Thermochromatium tepidum ATCC 43061: one gene and its partner. The protein of the gene in region 1 interacts with the protein of each later gene in a pairwise test. Links are inferred from orthologs where the notes say so. Each region holds a gene or a part of one and is shown on either strand. Other genes may lie near its edges.

What was found.
Region 2: the proteins of aceE (region 1) and nth interact in binary tests that used the Escherichia coli proteins (3 or more experiments, as listed by UniProt). The link is inferred for Thermochromatium tepidum ATCC 43061 from one-to-one orthologs.

The regions. Positions count from the first base shown.
Region 1 is NZ_CP039268.1:457,571-461,145, forward strand. What follows is about bases 214-3,467. They hold aceE (pyruvate dehydrogenase (acetyl-transferring), homodimeric type), read right to left. Parts: upstream 3,069-3,467; coding sequence 414-3,068; downstream 214-413. Other genes in these bases: aceF (dihydrolipoyllysine-residue acetyltransferase), read right to left, coding at 214-379; tgt (tRNA guanosine(34) transglycosylase Tgt), read right to left, coding at 3,254-3,467. Also shown: more of aceF, read right to left, coding at 1-213; more of tgt, read right to left, coding at 3,468-3,575. UniProt on the Escherichia coli protein: Component of the pyruvate dehydrogenase (PDH) complex, that catalyzes the overall conversion of pyruvate to acetyl-CoA and CO(2).
Region 2 is NZ_CP039268.1:1,081,158-1,084,383, reverse strand. What follows is about bases 269-3,173. They hold nth (endonuclease III), read left to right. Parts: upstream 269-1,336; coding sequence 1,337-2,011; downstream 2,012-3,173. Other genes in these bases: E6P07_RS04990 (hypothetical protein), read left to right, coding at 2,619-3,152; E6P07_RS04995 (DUF1841 family protein), read left to right, coding at 1,998-2,432; E6P07_RS05005 (lytic transglycosylase domain-containing protein), read right to left, coding at 463-1,227; E6P07_RS05010 (hypothetical protein), read right to left, coding at 269-446. In the rest of the region: more of E6P07_RS05010, read right to left, coding at 1-268. UniProt on the Escherichia coli protein: DNA repair enzyme that has both DNA N-glycosylase activity and AP-lyase activity. The DNA N-glycosylase activity releases various damaged pyrimidines from DNA by cleaving the N-glycosidic bond, leaving an AP (apurinic/apyrimidinic) site.

The DNA of each region.
Region 1 (3,575 bases):
GCGGCTCGGTCTCGCCGGGGATGCGGCGGGGCGGTTTCACCTCGGTTTCGGAGCGCGCCTCGGGTTGCAGGTGGGCCTCGGCCAGGTGCTTAGGTCCAGCTTCAGCCGGACTCGTCTGGTTTTGGGTGTGGCTCGACCCGGAGGTCTCGACCCGCATCAGCCGATCGCCCTGGCTGACGCGATCGCCGACCTTGACCAGGAGCTCCTTGACGACCCCAGCGATGGGCGCCGGGACCTCGATGGTCGCCTTGTCGCTTTCAAGGGTCAGAATGGATTGTTCGGCCTCGATCCGATCGCCGGGGGCGACCAGGATCTCGATGACCTCGACACCAGAAAAGTCGCCGATGTCGGGCAATAAAATCTCTTCGAGACGTGACACGCGCACTGCTCCTGAAGGCTGTTGGCCGGATGACTCAAACGTTGACGGGATTGGGCTTGTCCGGATCGATATGGTAGCGGGCGATGGCGTCCGTCACCATTGATATTGGAACCGTCCCCTCGTCGGCGAGCGCCTTGAGCGCGGCGAGCGCGATCTGATGGCGATCGACCTCGAAGAACCTCCTGAGCTGACGGCGCAGGTCACTGCGACCGAAGCCATCGGTCCCCAGGGTCACATAGCGACGCGGTACATAGGGCCGGATCTGGTCGGCTTGGAGCCGGATGTAATCGGTGGCGGCGACGATGGGGCCATGCGTGGCACCGAGCTGGGATTCGACCCAGGTGCGGCGCGGCGGCTGATCCGGATGGAGCCGATTCCAGCGCTCGATCTCGATGCCCTCGCGGCGCAGCTCGTTGAAGCTGGTGACGCTCCAGACGGTCGCCCCAACGCCGAAGTCCTGCTCCAGAAGCTCAGCCGCGGCCAGGGCCTCGCGCAGGATGGCGCCCGAGCCGAGCAATTGCACCTGGTATTTGGCATCGCTGGCCTGCCGCACTGGATACAGCCCCCTGAGGATCCCTTCTCTGCACCCCTCGGGCATCGGCGGCTGGACGTAGTTCTCGTTCATTGCGGTGATGTAATAGAAGACGTCCTCCTTGTCCTGATACATCCGACGCAGACCATCCTGGATGATCACCGCCAGCTCATAGGCATAGGCCGGGTCATAGGCTACGCAGTTGGGGATGGTCGAGGCCACTACCAGGCTGTGACCGTCTTGATGTTGGAGTCCCTCGCCGGCGAGGGTGGTGCGCCCGGCAGTCCCGCCGATCAGGAAGCCGCGTGCGCGCATGTCACCCGCCGCCCAGGCCAGATCGCCGATGCGCTGGAAGCCGAACATCGAGTAGAAGATATAAAAGGGGATCATGCTCTGGCCATGGTTGGCGTAGGCCGTGGCCGCCGCGATCCAGGACGACATGGCCCCGGCCTCGTTGATGCCCTCTTGCAGGATCTGGCCCTTCTTGTCCTCGCGGTAATACATGACCTGATCGGAGTCAACCGGCTCATAGAGCTGACCCTGAGAGGCATAGATCCCGAGCTGGCGGAACATGCCCTCCATGCCGAAGGTGCGCGCCTCGTCCGGGACGATGGGCACCACCAACCGACCGATCTGCTTGTCGCGCACCAAGAGCGTGAGCAACCGCACGAAGGCCATGGTGGTCGACAGCTCCTTGTCGCCGCTGCCGTCGAGCAGCGACTGGAAGGCATCGAGCCCTGGTACCTGGAGTGGCGCCGCCTGGTCGCGACGCGCCGGCAAAAATCCGCCGAGCTGTTCGCGCCGGGCATGCATGTACCTGACCTCCTCACTGTCGGGCGCCGGCTTGTAAAAGGGCGTGGCATTGAGCTGGTCGTCCGAGATCGGGATGTTGAAACGGTCGCGAAAGGCGCGCAGCGCGCTCTCGCCCATCTTCTTCTGCGAGTGGGTGATGTTCATGCCCTCTCCGGCCACCCCCATCCCGTAGCCCTTGACCGTCTTGGCCAGGATCACGGTCGGCTGGCCGGTGCAGCGCACGGCGGCAGCATAGGCATTAAAGATCTTGATCGGGTCATGACCGCCGCGATTGAGTCGCCAGATGTCCTCGTCGGTCATGTTGGCGACCATGGCCTTGAGCTCGGGATATTTGCCGAAGAAGTGTTGGCGGGTGTAGGCCCCGCCCTTGGCCTTGTAGGCCTGATAGTCGCCATCCACGCACTCTTCCATGCGCTTGAGCAGCAGACCCTGCTTGTCGCGCGCAAACAGCGGATCCCAGTAGCGCCCCCAGATGACCTTGATGACGTTCCAACCCGCGCCGCGGAACACGGCCTCTAGCTCCTGGATGATCTTGCCATTGCCGCGCACCGGTCCGTCGAGGCGTTGCAGATTGCAGTTGACGACGAAGATCAGGTTGTCGAGCCGCTCGCGCGCCGCCAGCGAGATCGCGCCCAGGGATTCCGGTTCGTCCATCTCGCCGTCGCCGAGAAAGGCCCAGACCCTGCGTCCGCTGGTATCGAGCAGCCCGCGATCGTGCAGATAGCGCATGAAGCGTGCCTGATAGATGGCCATCAGCGGCCCGAGCCCCATGGAGACCGTCGGGAACTGCCAGAAACCCGGCATCAGCCAGGGGTGCGGATAGGACGACAACCCGTTGCCATCGACCTCCTGCCGGAAATTGTAGAGCTCATCCTCGCTGATCCGGCCCTCGAGGAAGGCGCGGGCATAGATGCCAGGGGCGGTGTGACCCTGGAAGAACACCAGGTCCCCGCCGTGATCCTGGGTGCGGGCGTGCAGGAAGTGGTTATAGGCCACATCGATCAGGGTCGCCGAAGAGGCAAAGCTTGAGATGTGTCCACCGAGTTCGGTCGAGAGCTGATTGGCCTGGACCACCATGGCCATGGCGTTCCAGCGCACCAGCGAGCGTATACGCCGCTCTAGGGCGAGATCGCCCGGATAGGGCTTCTCGGCCTGGACCGGGATGGTGTTCAGATAGGCGGTGTTGGCGCTATAGGGCAGATAGGCGCCCGAGCGGCGGGCCTTGTCGATCAGGCGCTCGAGCAGGAAATGGGCGCGCTCGACGCCCTCGTTCTCCAGCACGGTCTCGAGCGAGTCGAGCCATTCCTGAGTCTCTTGCGGATCGATATCGGGCTTGTGGGTCATCAGTGGCTTCCAGGGAAGATTCGAGACAGTGTCCGACACGGACAAGGCCATCAGTATAACTGGATCGGCGGTTATTAAATACTGAGGATTCGATTTAGCAATGCAGTCATTAGGGCTTAAACGGCCTACAAATCGAGACCATCCACTGTGATCGCCGGGGATCTTCGCCGCATCGGTAAGGATCTTTATGGGGTCCTCTCCATCCGTTGCTGTTTGAACTCAGTGACAAAGTCCACCAACCGCCCAGCGCTGATCGCCGCGCGTAGTCTGCGCATCAGGGTCTGGTAGTAATGCAGGTTGTGGATGGTCGCCAGCCGCGCGCCCAGGATCTCCTTGCAACGGTCGAGATGGTGGAGATAGGCGCGGCTGTAGTGACGGCAGGTGTAGCAGTCGCACAGCGGATCGAGCGGACCTTCGTCGGTGCGGTGGATGGCGTTGCGGATGCGCACCACGCCCTGATGGGTGAACAGATGACCGTTGCGGGCGTTGCGGGTCGGCATGACGCAG
Region 2 (3,226 bases), 620 kb from region 1 along the record:
CAAAGTTCCACCAGATCGGCGATGGATTTATAAAAGAACTCCAGCCAATCGTCGCGGTTGGCGAAGTCCATGATCGCAGGACGCTGCCCGAGCGTGTCGCGCACGCAGGTAAAGACAGGCGAGCCGTCGCGCTTGAGTGTCACCTCGAAGGTGAGCGAACCATTGGGCACGGCCAGCTTCAGCCCATGTGGGGCGGACTCCGGACCGATCCACTGGATTAACAATCCGGAAACGCGATCATCGCGACGGTCATAGTCGCCGGGCCAAATACGGCTGAGTACCGAGACGCGCACGAACTCACCTGCGACATCCCGAAAGGCCTGAACCAGGGGCGCGGCCAGCTCCGCACAGGAGGCTTGGATCTCATGCCGCTCAATGACCTTGTCCTCGGCGCTTAGGGTGCTGTCCTGAGCAATCTGGCGCAGTTTTTGGATTGTTTGATTCATACCCTGATCAACGATTTCAGCGAATGATGGTCTTGTCGAGTTCGAACATGGGCCTACTCTCTGGAGCGCTGTCGTGGAGGGCCGGATTGAGATAGCGCACGTCCAACGTCGGCTGGACCTTGAGTGATAAGAGTGATGGGTCGAGATATTTTTTCAACAGCCGCCGGGCCTGTCCGGCGTTGCGCACGCCGCGCAGTGCCTGCACCTGTTCGAGCGCGGCCTGCGTAGGCGCTGTCCCGCCATTGCGCCGATAGTGACGGATGACGGCCTCGGTGTAGTTGAGCGTCTCCAGATAGGTGACCTGGCTGTTGGTGCGATCGACCACGCCCTCGCCCGCGTTATAGGCCATGATGACGCGCCCATAGTCGTCATTGTACTTGCGCAGCAAGCGCTTGAGATGGCGGGTGCCGGTATTGAGATTGATCTTGGGATCGAACAGATCGTCCAGCGAGGTCACACCATAGTCGGCGGCGGTCGGCGGCATGAGCTGCATCAGGCCCACGGCACCGGCCTGCGAGACGGCGTGGGCATCATAGTCCGACTCGGCGGCCACCACCGCATGCACCAGCGCCTCCTCGACACCATGACGCCGAGCGACCTCCGGAATCATGGCCTGAACCTGGGTGCGGCTAGGCTTGGGCCGGTCGGGCGGCGTCGGCAGCAGCGGCCGACCCGGATCGACCGGGCTTACCGCTGCGTTCTCGCCCTCAGCGAGAACGGACAGCGGAAGGATCAGCGCAAACAGCAGCGTGGACAATCGAGCGATCGGTTTCTGGTTCATCAGAGTTTGCATGAAAAGCCCAGATTTCAAGACAGCTGGGATGATCCAGAAGAATCATGATCGGGCCGATGATGATGCATCAAACGACACTCAAACCAACAATGCAACCATGAATGCCGAGAAAAGTCATGAAATCTTCGCCCGCTTGTGCACAGTCAATCCGAACCCTAGGACCGAGCTCGTCTATCGCACCCCATTCGAGCTACTGATCGCCGTGATGCTCTCAGCTCAGGCGACAGATAAGAGCGTCAATCAGGCCACAGCCAGACTCTTCGCCCGCGCCAATACACCGGAGGCGATCCTGGCCCTGGGCGAGGACGGACTCAAGGCGCATATCCGCACCATCGGTCTATTCAACACCAAGGCGCGCAATATCCTTCGGACCTGCGCGCTCCTGATCGAACGTCATGGTGGCGCGGTTCCGCGCGACCGGGCAGCATTGGAGGCGCTACCCGGCGTCGGACGCAAGACCGCCAACGTCATTCTCAACACCGTCTTTGGCGAGCCGACCATGGCGGTCGACACCCATATCTTCCGGCTCGCCAATCGTACCGGATTGGCACCGGGCAAGACGCCGGCGGCGGTCGAGCAGGGGCTTTTGAATCAGGTTCCGCGCGAGTTTCAGCGCAATGCCCACCACTGGCTGATCCTGCACGGACGCTATGTCTGCACCGCGCGCAAACCGCGTTGCCCAGAATGTCTCATCGCCGACCTGTGCGAGTATCCGGACAAAACCCCACCTCACCCCGCTCCATCCAACACCCTTGACCATGTTCAGCACTGACCGTCAGACACACCGCCGGATCTTTCTCGAGGCCTGGCGCAAGGCTAAGGCCCAGGCGCCGTTAGGGCCGATTGAATCCCAAATCGTCGAACTGATGCGTCGTCACCCAGAGTATTGGCCGTTTTTAGAGGATGGCACCCGCGCGCTTGATCAGGACTTTCCGCCCGAACTGGGCCAGACCAATCCCTTTCTGCATCTGGGACTCCATCTGGCGATTCTTGAACAGCTCAGTATCGATCAGCCGCGGGGTATCCGCGAACGCTACCAGCGTTTGCTTACCCACCTCGGCGATCCGCATCAGGTCGAGCATGCGATCATGGAGTGTCTGGCCGAGTCGCTCTGGCGCGTTCAGCATCAGCGCCTGCCCTTTGACGAGGCCGGCTATCTCGACTGCATCGACCACCGAGAGGTCCGCGCCTAGACCGTCTGCCAAGATTGTCCCCAGATCCCCTCCGAGGTCGGCCAGGGTATTAGCTATTGATATTTCATAATTTTCTTATATAATGAACCACATCGATCTACCAGAACGCATCGCTACTTGTCGCCAAACACTCAAATGCGGTGCATCGAACCTTGAACAAGTCTTTCGAACTTTAAGGTGTGTCACATGAAGCTGATCCAAGCCGCCTCCGCCATCGCGCTCATCGCCACCACGACCACGTCCCTTGCCTGGTATGCCGCGCCCTATCCAGCCACTGCACCAAGTGCCGATCAGTTCAAGGCCCTGATCGAGCAGCAACAGGCGATGTTTGAACAACACGACAAGGCCATGCGCGAGGCGTTCGAGGCACAACGCCAGTTCTTCGAGCAGCAACGGGCCTGGTTCGACCGCAACCGTCCGGCCTGGCTCGCGTCCCCTGAACCTCCGGCCGCCCCTGAGTTCGGTGAGTATCCGAAGGCGTCCGAGCTCCCCAAGAGGCCAGAACTCGGCCAGTTCCCGGCCATGCCTGATTCACTGGAGGCACATCGTCGCGAGATGGACGCCTATCGCGAACAGGTCAAGCAGCGGATCGAGGAGCACCGCGAGGCCATGAAGCACTGGATCGAGGAACGTCGCGCCGAACATCCGAGCCGCCATCTTGCTAAGCTGCCCCAGCATCAGGCCCAGGCCCCGGTCGAGTCTTCGACCCAGACCCATTGAAGCGGCGCACCGGGTCGAGTGATTGACCCCAGCGCAAGGCCCTGAGACAACAACCGGCCCTGTCATTACCCTGA